2 regions of the Faecalibacterium sp. AF27-11BH genome follow, and region 2 is predicted to be linked to the other one. Evidence: predicted binding sites of a transcription regulator. Region 2 holds the regulator's gene; the other holds the start of a gene.
The links. The regulator Rex, encoded in region 2, represses fermentation and respiration genes when NADH is low (regulators of the CRP and FNR family bind a similar motif). The targets are predictions, from matches to a motif close to ATTGTTAANNNNTTAACAAT.

Region 1 (8,821 bases), on a different contig from region 2:
GCCTGCGAGATATAACTGCCAAGGCTCCAGTCCGGCAGCAGAAGGCTTGCCAGCGGGTAGCTGTCGGTGATGGAAGAGCGGATATTTTTGTACAGCTGCCCGACATCGTATAAGGTCTCGCTGCTGCTGATATACACCCGGGTGAGCGGGCCTGCCGGGATAACGGCATCCGGGGCCGAGATGCTCAGCTGCAGTGCGTCCGGCGCATACAGGCCGCTGACGGTGCCCTTGGTGGAGCCTGTCTTTTGCAGGATGGTGTAAAGGGCAGGGGAATCGGCTGTGGATGTGATCTCATAATCAAAGGTAAAGGCCGCGCCTGCCTGCAGCGCTTTCACCCGGCGGGCTACCAGACTGTACCCGGTTACAGCGGCCACGACTGCAAGCAGTACAAGAATGAGCACTGCGATCAGGACCACATAGCCCGCGCCGTGCTTTTTTCGTTTGGAAGATGCCATAAAAAATCCTCCCTCAGATGTTTTATTCAGCATAGCGGAACAGCGGACAAAAGTCAAGGCGGAACAGAGAAGCGCTGAAAAAAACAAAAAATCCGAAACCGTAAGGTTTCGGATTCCTGGCGGAAAGATGGGGATTCGAACCCCAGAACGCTTTTGACACGTTACACGATTTCCAGTCGTGCGCCTTAGACCAACTCAGCCATCTTTCCATATTCAGTTGTGCGTCACAACGCTCTACTATAATACCTGAAAGGTGCGCATTTGTCAAGCACTTTTTTTAAAAAAATGAAAAATGAGAAGATAAAACAAAAAATCCGGGACCCAAAGGTTCCGGATTTCTGGCGGAAAGATGGGGATTCGAACCCCAGAACGCTTTTGACACGTTACACGATTTCCAGTCGTGCGCCTTAGACCAACTCAGCCATCTTTCCATATTCGGTTGTACGCCGTAGCGCCACACTATAATACCTGAAAGAACCGCTTTTGTCAAGGATTTTTTGAAAAAAATGGGTTTTTTTCAAAACGACATCTCTGTGCAGGCAAAAAACGGCAAAAAATTCAGGGATGCAGCAAAAACCCTTGACGAAGCGGTTGAACCGGACTATGATGAAGCAGGAGAGTACTGCGGCGGGAAATCTTTGCGGCCGCAGAGTGGAATAAAAAAGGAGGATGCTTTCTTATGACTTATCCTGAAGTGCTGGCCAATGCCCGTGAGTGCATTGGCAAATACTGCAAGGCCTGCCCGGTGTGCAACGGCGTGGCCTGCAAAAACCAGATCCCCGGCCCCGGTGCCAAGGGTGTGGGCGATACGGCCATCCGCAATTATAATAAGTGGGCCGAGATCCGCGTGAACATGGACACCCTGTGCGAGGGCGGTACCCCGGACACCCATATTGAGCTGTTTGGCAAGAGCTTCAAGTACCCGTTCTTTGCAGGCCCGGTGGGTGCTGTGAACCTGCACTACTCGGAAGCCTATACCGATATGACCTATAATGATGTGCTGGTGCGCGCCTGTGCAGAGAACGGCATCGCTGCCTTTACCGGCGACGGCACCAACCCCACCGTTATGGAGATGGCCACCAAGGCCATTGGCGCAGCAAACGGCTGCGGCGTGCCCACCATCAAGCCCTGGAACATTGATACCATTAAGGAAAAGATGGCCGAGGCCAAGGCCAGCGGCTGCTTTGCCGTGGCCATGGATGTGGACGCAGCCGGTCTGCCCTTCCTGAAGAACATGACTCCGCCCGCAGGCAGCAAGAGCGTGGCAGAGCTTGCCGAGATCGTCAAGCTGGCCGAGCGCCCCTTCATCGTCAAGGGCGTTATGACCGTTAAGGGCGCACTGAAGGCAAAGGAAGCCGGCGCGGCTGCTATCGTGGTGTCCAACCATGGCGGCCGCGTGCTGGATCAGTGCCCGGCCACTGCCGAGGTGCTGCCGGAGATCGCAGCAGCCCTCAAGGGCACCGGCGTGAAGATCCTGGTGGACGGCGGCATCCGCACCGGTGTGGATGTGTTCAAAGCACTGGCACTGGGTGCAGACGGCGTGCTGATCTGCCGCCCGTTCGTCACGGCTGTGTATGGCGGCGGCGAGGAAGGCGTGAAGTGCTACATTGATAAGCTGGCCGGTGAGCTGGCCGACACCATGCAGATGTGCGGTGCGCATTCTCTGGCTGAAATCACCCCGGATATGGTGCGGGTATAAGAAAAAGAGTGAATAGAAAAGCGGTCTGTGCCTTTGCGGTGCGGGCCGCTTTTTCATCCTTGCAGCTGTGTGCCGGGGTAGTAGTGTGCCAGAATATCGGCATAGCTTTTGCCCTGCTCCGCCATGGCCTTTGTGCCCCACTGGCTCAGGCCCACGCCGTGGCCGTAACCCCGGGTGGTAAAGCTGAAATTCCCGCTCTGGTACTGTACCGTAAAGCATGTGCTGCGCAGGCCCAGCGCCCGGCGCAGGGTCGTGCCGGTCACGGTCTGCCCACAGACCGTGACGGCTTTTGTGTATCCGGCGCTGGTCAGCGCTGCCGGGCCGAACCAGCCCTCCGGCGCGGCGAGGTCGGCAGAAATGCCAAGGCCTGCAAGGGCCTGCTGCACCTGCTCTGCGGAAAAGGTGACGGTGTATTCGTAGTTGTCAGCGGAACGGTCGGTGCTGCTGTCCACTGAAATGAGGTAGGGCAGGGCGGAACCCCATACATTTTCGCTGGCCTCGGTCTGCCCATTGGAAATGGCAAAGTAGCTGGCGCAGGCAGGAGCATTCTCATAATAAAGTATCTCATCCAAGACCTCGTCCACAAGGGCGGAGAGGCGGGCGTAATTCTGCTCGTAGGCTGTGCCCCAGTAGCTGCGCAGCACCGGCTCGGTCAGGCAGCCCTGCCGCCGGGCTGGGTCGGCAGTGAGCCAAGCACCGCTTTGCAGGGTGGTGTGGTCCCGGCAGTAGAGCGCATAGCTGTGGGCGGCAACGGCCTGTGCCTTGAGCGCTTCGTCCGGCCAGCTCACCGGCATCTCGGCGGCGACAGCACCCAGAACGTATTCCTGACGGGAAAGCTCCAGCACCTGTCCGGTGGCCTGATCCTCCACCAGAAAGGTCTCGGCATCCGCAGAAGGCACGGCACTTGGCGGCTGCGCAGATGCTGCAGGCGAAGATAAGGCAGAAGATGCGGGCTCTGCCCCGCTGAGCACGGCGCGTGTGATCCGGTAGGCAGCCAGCGGCAGAATGGTGCCCAGCACCAGCAGGACCGCAAAGATTGGCAGAAAAAACTTTTTCATAGTCCCAAACCCTCCGACAGCGGTGTTTTTTTAATCAGAATACCGGATATACCCTGAAAAAAGATGCGAAACAGGGAAAAAGCCTTTTGTGGTGCAAGTGCAAAAAAGCACCAAACCGACTTTTTGAGCGCTGAACGGTGCAGTTAATGCTTGAATTTACTCGTCAAAAGCGATAATATAGAATTATACCCATCATTGAGGGTGGGCGGGAAAGTATATAAATAGGATGAAAGGAGAATTCCCCTTATGAATTTTGCACATTCGGAGGTGGCAACGCTGGACCCGAACACGATGCGGACTTTGTGTGAGGAATATGTTGCCAACAACTACATCGATCCGGAGACGAGCGAGCGTCTGGGGGTCAAGCGCGGCCTGCGCAACCCGGATGGCACCGGTGTGCTGGCCGGCCTGACCAACGTCTGCGACGTTGTGGGCTATAAAAAGGATCAGGAAGGCCATGTGATCCCCACTCCCGGCAAGCTGATCTACCGCGGTGTGAACATCAACGAGATCGTGGACGAGGCCTACCGCAATGACCGCTTTGTGTTTGAAGAGGTGATCTGGCTGCTGCTGTTCGGCAGTCTGCCCAACCGGGAGCAGCTGGACGATTTCTGTGAGATCCTGGCAGAGCACCGCGCCCTGCCGGAAGGCTTCATGGACACCATGAACGCCCCCTCGCCCAATATCATGAATAAGCTGCAGCGCTGCGTGCTGGGCCTTTACTCTTATGATGAGCACGCCGAGGATCTGAGTCTGGAGAACATCCTGAGCCAGAGCATCAATCTGATCGCCAGCATGCCCACCATGATGGTGAACGCTTACCAGATGAAGCGCCGCTACTACGATAAGCAGAGCATGTTCTTCCACCTGCCCAAGCCCGGCCAGAGCACGGCAGAGCACATCCTCAGCACCTACCGTCCGGACCAGAAGTTCACCCACGAGGAAGCAAAGCTGCTGGATATGTGCCTGCTGGTGCACGCCGACCACGGCGGCGGCAACTGCTCCACCTTTACCACCCGTGTGTTGTCCTCCTCCGGAACCGATACCTACTCCGCAATCGCGGCGGCCATCGGTGCACTGAAGGGCCCCAAGCACGGCGGTGCCAACCTGATGGTGAACCGTCAGCTGAAGGATATCCTCAAGCATGTGGAAAACCCCGAGGACGACGATGAGGTGCGCGAGTATCTGCGCCGCATCCTGCGCAAGCAGGCGGGCGATGGCTCCGGCCTGATCTACGGCATGGGCCACGCGGTGTACACCATCAGCGACCCTCGTGAGGTGGTCCTGAAGCAGCGCGCCCGCCATCTGGCCTACGACAAAGGTTTTGAGGAAGAGTATAATATGCTGTGCAGCATCGAACGGCTGGCCCCCGGCATCTTTGCCGAGGAAAAGGGCAGTACCAAGCCGGTGTGCGCCAACGTGGACCTGTTCAGCGGCCTGATCTACAACATGCTTGGCATCTCTGAGGATATCTACACCCCGCTGTTCGCCATTGCCCGTGTGCCCGGCTGGTGTGCACACCGCGTGGAAGAGGTGGTATTCGCCAACCGTATCATTCGTCCCGCTTACAAGTATCTGGGCGTGCGCCAGAAATATAAGCCGATTGAGGAACGCTGATGAATCCTTCTGTTTTGTTCGTTTTTATCCTGAGCATTCTGCTGGGCGTGCTGCGCGCGGCAGACCTTGCCTTTGGCACCGATGCCGTCACCGGTCTGTGCGTGGTCGGCTCTGTGTGGTGGCGCTATCTGGCACTGGGTATCGTGGTGCTGGCTGCAGTGCTTGTGGGCCGTACACAGCCTTCCCGCTCGGAAGCGGTGCGTAGCCGCAGGCCGCTGGCCGGTATTCTGGCTTTTGTCGGTGCAGTATGTTTTCTGGCCGCAGCGGGTGCACAGATCGCGCTGGGCGCAGCTTCCGGTCTGGGCGGCTTTGTGCGGTGCATTCTGGAATGCCTGTGCTCCGCGTGGCTCAGCACCATGGGCCGCTGCTGGCTCAGCCACAACGAGTGGAAAAAGCCCTTTGGCGGGCTGTATCTGGCCGTGGCGGGCAGTCTGCTGTTCTACTGGAACGTGCTGCTGCGCTTTATGGAGAACAGCTCCAGCTGGCACCGCGTGACCCCTACAGCGGCGGTGTGGCAGGCGCTTGCGGCACTGGTATTTTTGGCAGCGCTGGCCCGGGCGCTGCATGTCCCGCAGCCGGGCAATGGCAAAACACTGTGCGCAGCCGGGCTTGCCGCATTTGCACTTTGCCTGTGCTGGCAGCTGCCCCATGTACTGGTTTTGATGAGCGGCCTGAGTTGGGCCGCACCGGCTGTCTGGCCGGAGATCTTTGCCGGACTGGGCCTTTGCTGCGTGGGCGGCATTGGCGGAGCGTGCGTTACAGCCTGCTTGAACGGGGAGAGCTGACAAAAATGTTGGCACTCTGTTGGCGCAATTGCCGAAAAGCAGGGAATGAAAGGAATTAAAATCGTACAAAAGCAAAAAATGCAGTGAATGTCTTGTTAATTTTTTGGCAGACACTTGAAACTTTCTGCGTTTTGGTCTAAAATAAAGATACCGTGATTTATCCGATTATGGGTAAAATAATTAGGAGGTACTATTAACATGGCTGTTAGAGTTGCTATCAATGGTTTCGGTCGTATTGGTCGTCTGGCTTTCCGTCAGATGTTTGATGCTGAGGGTTACGAGGTCGTCGCAATCAACGACCTGACCAGCCCCAAGATGCTGGCTCACCTGCTGAAGTACGATACTGCTCAGGGTTCTTTCTGCGGCAAGATCGGCGAGGGCAAGCACACCGTCGAGGCTACCGAGGACTCCATCATTGTTGACGGCAAGGAGATCAAGATCTACGCTGTTAAGGACGCAAAGGACGCTCCCTGGGGCGAACTGAACGTTGATGTCGTTCTGGAGTGCACCGGCTTCTACACCAGCAAGGAGAAGAGCATGGCTCACATTCAGGCTGGCGCAAAGAAGGTCGTTATCTCTGCTCCCGCAGGCAACGATCTGAAGACCATTGTCTTCTCCGTCAACGAGAAGACCCTGACCGCTGAGGATCAGGTCATTTCTGCTGCTTCCTGCACCACCAACTGCCTGGCTCCCATGGCTAACACCCTGAACAAGACCTACCCCATCGTCTCCGGTATCATGACCACTGTTCATGCTTACACCGGCGACCAGATGATCCTGGATGGTCCTCAGCGCAAGGGCGATCTGCGCCGTGCTCGTGCTGGCGCACAGAACATCGTTCCCAACACCACCGGCGCTGCTAAGGCTATCGGCCTGGTCATCCCCGAGCTGAACGGCAAGCTGATCGGTTCTGCTCAGCGTGTGCCTGTTCCCACCGGCTCTACCACCATTCTGGTTGCTGTCGTCAAGGGCAAGGACGTCACCAAGGAGTCCATCAATGCTGCTATGAAGGCTGCTACTTCTGAGTCCTTCGGCTACAACGAGGATCAGATCGTTTCTTCCGATGTCATCGGCATGCGTTACGGCTCTCTGTTCGATGCTACCCAGACCATGGTCGCTAAGATCGACGACGACACTTATCAGGTTCAGGTCGTGTCTTGGTACGACAACGAGAACTCCTACACCTCTCAGATGGTCCGTACCATTAAGTACTTCGCTGAGAACTGCTAATCACAGCTCTACGCTCAAAAGTGCTTGAGGTGCCGTGCTGAATGACGGCTGGTACCGGCTTTGCTGGTACGAACATGCTGTGATTGGTACGACAACAGGATAACGAGTTCAACACCCTTCCTTTTGCGGGTTTCCGTGAGAGGAAGGGTGTTTTTTTGCTGCAAAAAAGCAATGGAACGAGTTCCTTTCTAAAATGAATATGTTGCAACAAAAAGACGGAATAAAGTACGGAAATCTTAGCCATGATGCAGGCAATGATACAGCTGCAAAGTATTGTACCCCAGAGGAAAAAATGGTAAAATATTTTTAGTGTCAATAAATACATTTACGAAATTGATATTGATGATTCTGGAAATAAAATGTCAATGAATTGCGGCGTAAATCAGTCAAAAACCTGGGCGTAGATGCGTCCGGGCTTTTTCTGATGTAAAGGAAACCGGGCCGGAGTTTGGCACGGTATGGGGATGAGATTCCTAAATGGGGAAAGCGACAGGAAAGGGAAAATGAAAGAGAAATTGAGGCTTGCTGTTTTTGGCCACAAAAGGTGGTCGAGAGAGGGCGGCGTGGAGATCGTGGTAAAAGAGCTGTGCACACGGATGGCGCAGCAGGGCTGTCAGGTGACATGCTACAACAGAGCAGGCCATCATGTGAGCGGTGCGGAATATGACGATGCTGGTAAAGCGGAGTACGAGGGAATCCGTCAGAAGTCTGTTCCGACCATTCAGCGGAGAGGGGCTAGAGATATAATACGCGGCTGTCATAATAGGGACAAGGGTACGGCAGAGAATGAAAGGCTCCGCAACCCGAAGTTCATATTTTCTTACCCGAAGAATGAACGATTGATCTTTCTGTGTGGCAGCAATGCCATCCAGAAAGAAATCTCGACCATGAGGGTGGGGTGACAGCCAGCGGACAGGCAAGCGAGCCTATCCGCTCTTTGTGTTGGCCGAGATATTGATGAAGAAATTGAGTGGGATTGTGGGAAAGATTTATGAGTAAGAAACTTGCGATTGCGATGTTCGGACAGAAGCGATTATCAAGAGAGGGCGGAGTAGAGATCGTTGTCAAAGAACTCTGCACCCGAATGGCACAGAAGGGTTGTGATGTAACTTGCTACAATAGAGCAGGCCATCATGTGAGTGGTGCAGAATATGACGATGCTGGTAAAACGGAGTACGAGGGAATCCGTCAGAAGTCTGTTCCGACCATTGAACGGCGCGGACTTGCTGCAGTCAGCTCCTCCGCATTTGCGGCACTTTATAGTGCATTTGGAAAATACGATGTGGTGCACATCCACGCCGAAGGACCAGCGTTCTTTGCATGGCTGCCGAAGATGTTTGGGAAAAGAGTTGTTGTTACCGTCCATGGCATTGATTGGCAGCGCGAGAAATGGCAATCAGGACTTGGCTCTAAGTTTATCCACCAAGGCGAAAAAAATGCTGCGAAATATGCGGACGAGGTCATTGTTCTGAGCAAAGGCGTGCAGGATTATTTTAAGGAAACTTATGGAAGAGAAACGCACTTTATCCCTAATGGCGTGAATAGGCCGCAGATTCGGGAAGCAAAGCTGATCAAGGATCATTTTGGACTGGAAAAGGATTCCTACATATTGTTCCTCGGTCGTCTGGTGCCGGAGAAGGGCATTCGATATCTGGTTGAGGCCTTCAAGAATGTCAAGACAGATAAAAAACTGGTCATCGCAGGTGGCTCTAGTGATACGGATTCCTTTATGGAGGAATTGAAAGAACTGGCGAAGGGTGACGATCGGATTCTTTTTACTGGGTTTGTGCAGGGAGCAATGCTGGATGAACTGTACAGCAACGCTTACATCTACACGCTGCCGTCCGATCTGGAAGGAATGCCATTAAGTCTGCTGGAGGCGATGAGCTACGGCAACTGCTGTTTGGTTTCGGATATTCCGGAGTGCGCAGAGGTTGTGGAAGATAAGGCATTGATTTTCAAAAAGTCAGATGTAGA
Region 2 (8,821 bases):
TTCGGTCATGCCGCTGTGGGCCGCTACGAAGCCGGTGATGCGCTGCTGCATCTGCTCAAAGCTGCGCATGGTCTGCGGCACCCCCAGAATGACGCCGGAATGCCGCACCGGGTGCACGGTCATGGTGGCTGTGGGCACGATGAAGCTGCGCCGGGCGCTGACGGCAAGCGGGATGCCGATGGAGTGCCCGCCGCCCAGCACAAGCGTTGCACTGGGCTTGGATACGCTGGCGATCAGCTCCGCCAGCGCAAGGCCCGCTTCCACATCCCCGCCTACCGTGTTCAGCAGCACCAGCAGGCCCTCGATGCGGGGGTCTTCCTGCGCGGCCACCAGCTGCGGGATGACATGCTCATACTTCGTGGTCTTCTGGCCCTGCGGCGCTTCCGAATGGCCTTCGATCTGGCCGATGACGGTCAGGCAGTGGATGACATGCTCCCCGCGGGCCAGCGTGACCGTGCCCAGATCCTCGATCTCTTCCTTTTCCAGCCGACGCGCGTCGGTCTGCTGCGTTTCATCATTCATGTGCTTTCCTCCTGCGTTTTTTGTCAGCATTCCCCAGCCTGTGCCGGGCTATGCAGACCCGCTGCAGCAAAAAAGCGGTAACATTTCATAAAAATTTTTTGAGAATGATTTGACATTCTCCATCGGTGCAGTATACTTTAAATAATTGACTGTAATATCTGCAATATGAACCCGTAAACGGATCGGGGTTTCTTTGTGCCGCATCTGTAAAGCAGGCAGCTGCGGCAAGTACTGCGATAGAGCGAAAGGAGAAAGTATTCTATGAACACTCCTGCAAGGGCTTCGCTTCCCGTTATCAAGCGTCTTCCCAAATATTACCGCTATCTGTGCTCTCTGCAGGCGGACGGCATCAACAGCATTTCTTCCCGCGAGCTGGCTGCTCAGATGGGCACCACCGCTTCGCAGGTACGGCAGGACTTCAACTGCATCGGCGATGTGAATGGCCGGCAGGGCATTGGCTACTCGGTGGAAAACCTGCTCTCCATTCTGGAAGGCCTGCTGTTCGGCAACGGTGACCGCCTGCCCACCATCCTGATCGGCTGCGGCCGTCTGGGCAAGGCAGTGAGCCGCTTTATCACCACCGATACCAACGGCTACCGCCTGATCGCCGCCTTTGATGTGGCACAGAGCGAGGTGGGCAAGGAGATCAGCGGCATCCAGATCCGCCATATCGACGAGCTGGAGTCTTTCTGTGCCGAGCATCACCCCAAGGTCGCAGTGCTCTGTGTGCCCCGCGACGGTGCGGAACAGGTCAGCGGCCGTCTGGTGGATCTGGGCATCGAGGGCTTCTGGAACTTCTCCCACTATGACCTCTCTGTGCCGTATCCCGATGTGGTGGTGGAGAACGTCCATCTGGGCGACAGCCTGATGAGCCTTGGCTACCGCCTGCGCAATCAGGACTGAACGTACCTATTATAAGTAATAAGAGAACCCTCTCAGTTAAAGCCTGAGATGCCGCTGAACCCTCTCAGTCTCGCATACGCTCGACAGCTCCCCCGAAAGGGGAGCTTTGTGAGTGGGGACGGGAAAGTTTCTGCTTCTCCGGCGCAGGGACAGCCTGCCCGGAAGATACAGAAAAGCTCCCCCATCGGGGGAGCTGGCAAAGCCGTCAGGCTTTGGCTGAGAGGGTTCGTTCTGTAAGGAGAGTTTTTCAAATGGCAAAACTGTATTTCCGTTACGGCGCGATGAACAGCGGCAAGAGCACCGCCCTGATGCAGGTAGCCCACAACTACGAAGAACAGGGGATGCGGGTGCTGATCCTCAAGCCACAGGTGGACACCAAGGGCGGCGGTGAGCTGGTGAGCCGTCTGGGCGTGCGCCGCAAGGCTGATCTGCTGATCCCGCCGGAGACGGACGTGTTCGAGGCCGTGCGCACGGCCAACGCTGACGGTGCGCCGCTGGCCTGCGTGCTGTGCGACGAGAGCCAGTTTTTCACTGCGCAGCAGGCAGAACAGCTGTTCATGGTAACGGTGGATTTGAACATTCCGGTGATCTGCTACGGCCTGCGGGCAGATTTTTCGCTTAAGGGCTTTCCCGGCTCTACCCGCCTGCTGGAGCTGGCCCACACCATCGAGGAGATGAAGACCATCTGCACCTGCGGCCGCAAGGCCATCTGCAACTGCCGCAGGGTGAACGGCAGATTCGTCTTTGAGGGCGAGCAGGTGGCCATCGATCTGGAAAACGATGTGCAGTACGTGAGCATGTGCCCCCAGTGCTATTTCAAGGCAAAGCGCGCGTTCTACGCCGAAAAAGCTGCTTCGCGGGTTGAATAAACTTGTATACAAGGCTGCTGTGTTCAACGACACGGCAGCCTTTCTTTTTTATTCCCGGCCCACAGGCGCAGTCCACACAACAGCGCAAAATATGTCGCTGTCGGTGCTTCTTCACCCCCCCAAAGGGCGAAAAAGCACCGATTTCCATGCCCGAAGACCGGTGCCGGATGCCCGCCGCAAACAATTGATATATCAGAGTGCACATTTTTTGCGCTATTGATATATCAGTTCAAAGACTCCCATCCGGGCTTTTTAAGCTGTTGTTCGTCCACAATGTATGCAACGTTTCCACGTTCTGAAACGGAATGTTTACAAAATTATTGCAAAATTCGACGTTCCTCCTATGATGCATCCCAGTTTTCTATGCAAAATAGCGAAGTATACATGTTGCACAGTTTTTCGAGCCAAGTTTATTCATTTCAGCGAAGGCGTCAATTCTTGCGCGAAAACAAGAGCAATATTTGTACGTTTTTTGTTTAGATATCTGCAATTTGCGTCTTTCTTTTTGGTTGTTGTTTTGTTATCATAATTGTATACAACGGGGTATGTGCAGAACCCCCGTTCGAGATGATGTTTTCTGTATTTAGGAGGAGAACAAAAATGAGCAAGGCAATTTCTCGTCGTGATTTTATGAAGGTCACCGGCGCTGTGGGCGCTGCCGGCCTTCTGGCTGCCTGCGGCGGCAACTCTGCTGCATCCAGCTCTGCTGCTTCCACCGCTTCTTCCGCTCCCGCTGCTTCTGCAGACGAGAGCCTGGCACTGTCTGACGGCCCTGTTTCCATGACCATCAGCTGGTGGGGCGGCGACAGCCGTCACGAGGCTTACCAGAACGCCATCAAGGAGTTCCAGGCTGAGCACACCAACATCACCATCGAGCCCACCTTCGCCGCATGGTCCGGCTGGGAAGAGAAGATGGCAGCTGCCTTCATCGCTGGCAACGCACAGGATGTGTGCCAGGTGAACTGGAACTGGCTGTACAACTACTCTGCTGACGGCAGCAAGTTCGTGGATCTGAACACTGTTTCCAAGTTCCTGGATCTGACCCAGTGGGATGACGCTGCCATGGACGCCTGCTACGTTGCAAACAGCCAGCAGTGCGTGCCCGTTTCCATGACCGGCCGTATCTTCTTCTGGAACATGACCACCTTCAACAAGGCTGGCATCACCGAAGTTCCCAAGTCTCTGGATGATCTGATGGCTGCCGGCAAGGCATTCAAGGAGAAGCTGGGCGACGATTACTACCCCATGCATCTGGGCGCATACGACCGTATGATACTGATGGTCTTCTACCTCGAGTCCAAGTACGGCAAGGACTGGGCTGACCCCGTCACCTCTACCCTGAACTACACCGAGGACGAGATCGCTGAGGGCATCGACTTCATCAAGAGCCTGGTGGATGGCCACGTCATGATGAACCTGAAGACCTACTACTCCGCAAACTCTGATACCGCTACCCACCAGTCCAACGAGTGGATCACCGGTAAGATCGCAGGCATCTTCGAGTGGGATTCCGCTGCTTCCAAGTACTCCTCCGCTCTGGATGATGCCAACAAGGACGGCTTCACCGTTGGCGAAGAGATCAAGTTCGGCGACAACAACGGCGGCTTCTCCAAGGTCTCCATGGGTCTGGCCATCACCAAGACCAGCAAGTGCGTTGCCGAGGCTGCTACCCTGATCAACTTCCTGCTGAACGAGGAGAAGGGCGCTTCCATCATGGGTTCCGAGTGCGGCATCCCCGCTTCCAAGGCTGGTCTGGCTGCTGCTCAGGCTGCCGGCGCTGTCAAGGATCTGGTTGCTGAGGCAAACGCCAAGGTCATGGCCTTCACCACCAACAAGCTGGATCCCCTGTTCGAGAACAACGACCTGAAGGCTTCCGGCACCGGCATCTATCAGGAAGTGTTCGATACCGTTGACTACGACGGCGTTGCCGGCGCAGACGTTGTTGACACCCTGCTGGACGGCATGGAGTCTGTTGGCTACACCATCGGCTAAGTTCCATTTTTGAGTGCCGCCGTGTGCGGTCACGCACAGAAAAGGGCACCCTTTGACTGAACCTGAGGGGCACCTGCCGCCCGACCGGCAGATGCCCCTTTTTTGTCAGAGATATATTACAAAATCTTGACAAAGCTGTATCCAGTCTGTTACCCCTTCGTCCGTCTCATGCTCCGAAATTCCTTAAAAAGGAGGATTTCCCAGATGAAAGAAAGCAATGCTCCCGCCATCGGGCGCACCCCGTTCCAGAAATGGCTGGACAAATATCAGGGTCTGTTTTATCTGATCCCCTGGATCATCGGCTTCGTCGTCTTTAAGGCAGTTCCCTTCGGTCAGTCGCTGTACTACAGCTTCACCGATATGAACTTCTTCAAGAGCGGCACCCAGTTCGTTGGTCTGGCCAACTACATCACGGCCTTTACCACCACCAAGATCACCAAGGCACTGCTCATCACCTTCAAGTACGCTTTCATCACCGTGCCTCTGAAGCTGGTCTTTGCGCTGTTCATCGCATACATCCTGAACTTCAAGATCGCATGCGTCAACCTGTTCCGTACTGTGTACTACATCCCCTCCATTCTGGGCGGCTCTGTTGCGATCGCCGTTCTGTGGAAGGCTGTATTCAGTGTGGACGGCCTGCTCAACACCGTTCTGCGCGCTGTCACCTTTGGTCTGGTGCAGGGCCCCGAGTGGCTGTCTGACCCCAGCTACGCGCTGTGGATCATCTGCTTCCTGCGTATCTGGCAGTTCGGTTCTGCCATGGTGCTGTTCCTGGCCGCTCTGAAGGGCGTGCCTGCAGACCTGTACGAAGCCGCTACCATTGATGGTGCCGGCAAGTGGCGTCAGTTCTTCTCCATCACTGTTCCGATGATCACCCCCATCATCTTCTACAACCTGGTCACTCAGATTTGCCAGGCTTTCCAGGAGTTCAATGGCCCGTACATCATCACCAATGGCGGCCCCCGTGGTTCCACCACGCTGATCTCTCTGCTGGTCTACAACTACGCATTCAAGTCTTATGACATGGGTATGGCATCCGCTCTGGCATGGATCATGTTCATCATCGTCTGCATCCTGACGATCATTGCATTCACCAGCCAGAAGAAGTGGGTCTACTACTCTGACGAAAGGTAAGGTGACCAGTATGGGAATGAAAGCATCGAACAAAATCGCGACCTTCTTCAAGTATTTCGTCCTGATCCTGGTCGGCGTCATCATGATCTATCCCCTGCTGTGGATGATCAGCGCTACCTTTAAGGACAACAGCGAGATCTTTGCAGGCATCAGCCTGTGGATCAAGCACCCCACTCTGGATGGCTACCGCGGCGCACTGAACAACTTTGGCGGTTCCATCAACATCCTGCAGGCCATGCTGAACACCTACAGCTACGTCATCCCCAAGGTGATCTGCACGGTGGTCTCCGCCTGTGTGGCTGCCTACGGCTTTGGCCGCTTCGATTTCCCCGGCCGTAAGCTGATGTTCAACATCATGCTGGCCACCCTGTTCCTGCCGCAGGTCGTTCTGAATGTGCCGCAGTACCTGCTGTACAACAAGTTCGGCTGGCTGGACAGCCCCTTCTATCTGGCTATCTGGGTGCACTGCGCATTTGCGACCGAGACCTACTTCGTCTACCAGCTGGTGCAGTTCATGCGCAATGTCCCCCGTGATCTGGACGAAGCCGCTGCCATCGACGGCTGCTCTTCCTTCCAGACCCTGTACAAGGTCATCGTGCCCATGCTTGGCCCCGCTCTGGTGTCCTGCGCACTGTTCCAGTTCATGTGGAGCTGCAACGACTTCATGGGTCCGCTGCTTTACGTCAGCACTCCCGGTAAGTACCCGATGTCCCTGTTCGTCAAGCTGTCCATGGACGGTGATACCGGTTTCGCATGGAACAAGATCCTTGCTCTGTCCCTCATCTCCATCCTGCCGCAGCTGATCGTCTTCTTCTGTGCACAGGACCAGTTCGTTGAAGGTATCTCTGCCGGTGCCGTCAAGGGCTAAGCCCTTTCCCCGCACAGCATAAGATCATCTGATACAAACAAACACCCCCTGTGCCGTTCCCGTAGATGGCGCAGGGGGTGTTTCTTATTTCTTATGTCCTTTGCGGTACTGCAGTGGGCCAGTACCCATCACCTCGCGGAACACCCGGCGGAAATGGGCGGCGCTGGCAAAGCCGGTCTGCTCGGCTACCGCACTGATGGAAAGCTCGGTCGTTTCCAGCAGCTTCTGGGCCGCTTCGATGCGGCGGTTGTTGATGTAATCCACGATGGACTGGCCCGTTACCCGCCGGAACAAACGGCTCAGGTAGTAGGGCGAAAGATAAAACTGCGCCGCCACCTCGGTGAGGGAAAACTTCTGCCGGTAATTGGCCGCAAGGTAGGCGCAGATCTGCTCCACCGTTTCGTTGTGGGGACGCGCCACGGCGCTGCTCTCGGCAATGCACTCCTGCTCCACATAGTGCAGGATCAGCAGCAGGTACAGCGGGCCGGGGTAATCCTGCTCGGTGCTGGCGCTGGCCATCATTTCCAGCAGGGTACGGATGCGGCTCTGCCACTGCACCGGTGCATACAGCACTGTGCGCTCCCCGGGCGCAAACAGGCGGCCGAAATCCCGCCCGGCTGTGTTTTTCAAATCATGCAGCATCCCCAGCGGAAAGTGGCACCCCACGATCTGCGGCACGGCGCTGCCGGTCTGTGCAAAGCGGCAGCCGCCGGGGCCAAGCAGCACGGCGCTGCCGGGGTTTACCAGCACATTCCCGCCCTCGTATTCCAGCGTGACGCTGCCCTCCGACACCAGCAGCAGATAGCAGGTGTCCTCATCCGGCGGCAGCTCGTAGCGGCCAATATTCAGCCGCAGGGTGGCAGCGGCCACCTTGCCGGTGATCTTTTCACGTTCTGATCTCATAATACACTTCTCATCATCTTCCGAGGGAAAACCCTCTCCGTCATCGCTGCGCGATGCCACCTCTCCCAAAGGGCGAGGTTTTATGCATTTGACCGTTCCGCTCCATAAAAGCTCCCTCCTTCGGGGGAGCTGGCAAACCCAAAGGGTTTGACTGAGAGGGTTCTTTTTCATCATACCATGCCCAAGGCATTTGGGCAAGACAAAACCATCAGGAGGTTCTCCCATGAATCTGTCGCTTATCCGTTCCATGACGCGCAGCGCTGTTTTCGAGCTGGAAAACGGCCTGTGCTATCGTCCGGCCCACCCGTTCACCGTTACCCTGAACGGAAAGACCGTCTACGAAGCCTGCCAGACCAACGTGTTTTCCCTGTTCTCCCTGCTGCCCGGTACGGAGTACACGGTGGGTGTGCAGGCCGAGGGCGAAAGCCTGACCTGCACCTTTACCACCGAGGCCGAGACCTTCTTTGTGGATGCTTCCCGCTACGGTCTGGTGGCCGACGGCACCACGGACAACACCCTCAAGCTGCAGGCGGCTCTTTCTACCTGCCCCAAGGGCGGCACAGTGTACGTGCCCTCAGGCCGCTACCGCACCTGCAGCCTGTTCCTGAAAAGCAACACCACCCTCTATCTTGAAAAGGGCGCTGTGCTGCTGGGCGACAATGACCGCACCCACTACCCCATCCTGCCCGGCGTGATCCCCAGCGAGAACGAGGTGGATGAATACTACCTGACCGGCTGGGAGGGCAACCCGCTGGACAGCTTTGCGGGTCTGTTGAACATCACGCAGGTGCACGATGTTGTTGTGACCGGCGAGGGCACGCTGGACTGCGATGCCGAGAACGGCGACTGGTGGGTGACTCCCAAAATCAAGCGCATCGCATGGCGGCCCCGCGCTGTGGCTGCTGTGGACAGCGAGAACATCTGCCTGCACGGCATCACGGTGCAGAACAGCTATTCGTGGACGATCCACCCCATCTTTGTCAAGCACCTTGACCTGCTGAACTTCAACATCAACAATCCTTACAATGCCCCCAACACCGACGGCATCGACCCCGAAAGCTGCGAGTATATCCGCATCATCGGCGTGAACATCCATGTGGGCGACGACTGCATTGCCATGAAGGCCAGCAAGGTATTCCTTGGCATGAAGCTGAAAAAGAGCTGTGAGCACACCGTTATCCGCAACTGCCTGTTGGACAAAGGCCATGGCGGCATCGTCATTGGCAGCGAGATGAGCGGCGGTGTGAAGGATATGGTGGTCACCCAGTGCCTGATGGACCACACCGACCGCGGCCTGCGCGTCAAGACCCGCCGTGGCCGCGGCAACACCGCCGTCATCGACGGGCTGGTGTTCCGCAACGTGGAGATGCGCGGTGTCAAGGCACCCTTCGTCATCAACATGTTCTACTTCTGCGACCCGGACGGCCACGGCCCCTATGTGCAGTGCCGCGATGCCATGCCCGTGGACGAGTACACCCCGAAGCTGGGCAGCCTGACCATGGAGGACATCGTCGCCACCGACGCTCAGTTCGCGGGATGCTACTTCGACGGCCTGCCGGAGCAGCCCATTGAGCGCGTTTCCATGAAGAACGTCACGATCACCTTTGACCCCAATGCCGAGGCCGGTCAG

Region 1: the regulator Rex is predicted to act here: its motif matches at 5,706-5,725, upstream of gap (type I glyceraldehyde-3-phosphate dehydrogenase).

Annotation. Positions count from the first base shown of each region.
Region 1 is NZ_QVGS01000003.1:94,901-103,721, forward strand. Features, by position in the region: gene DWY76_RS04555 (hypothetical protein) at 1-455, opposite strand, end outside; tRNA gene DWY76_RS04560 (tRNA-Ser) at 573-664, opposite strand; tRNA gene DWY76_RS04565 (tRNA-Ser) at 795-886, opposite strand; gene DWY76_RS13940 (hypothetical protein) at 953-1,138, shown strand; gene DWY76_RS04570 (alpha-hydroxy-acid oxidizing protein) at 1,135-2,154, shown strand; gene spoIID (stage II sporulation protein D) at 2,208-3,212, opposite strand; gene DWY76_RS04580 (citrate synthase) at 3,459-4,829, shown strand; gene DWY76_RS04585 (hypothetical protein) at 4,829-5,614, shown strand; gene gap (type I glyceraldehyde-3-phosphate dehydrogenase) at 5,813-6,844, shown strand; gene DWY76_RS14540 (hypothetical protein) at 7,348-7,746, shown strand; gene DWY76_RS04600 (glycosyltransferase family 4 protein) at 7,836-8,821, shown strand, end outside.
Region 2 is NZ_QVGS01000002.1:249,652-258,472, reverse strand. Features, by position in the region: gene DWY76_RS03830 (ATP-dependent Clp protease proteolytic subunit) at 1-522, opposite strand, end outside; gene DWY76_RS03825 (redox-sensing transcriptional repressor Rex) at 784-1,425, shown strand; gene DWY76_RS03820 (thymidine kinase) at 1,677-2,294, shown strand; gene DWY76_RS14165 (hypothetical protein) at 2,287-2,514, shown strand; gene DWY76_RS03815 (ABC transporter substrate-binding protein) at 2,895-4,286, shown strand; gene DWY76_RS03810 (sugar ABC transporter permease) at 4,491-5,420, shown strand; gene DWY76_RS03805 (carbohydrate ABC transporter permease) at 5,431-6,288, shown strand; gene DWY76_RS03800 (AraC family transcriptional regulator) at 6,373-7,191, opposite strand; gene DWY76_RS03795 (glycoside hydrolase family 28 protein) at 7,415-8,821, shown strand, end outside.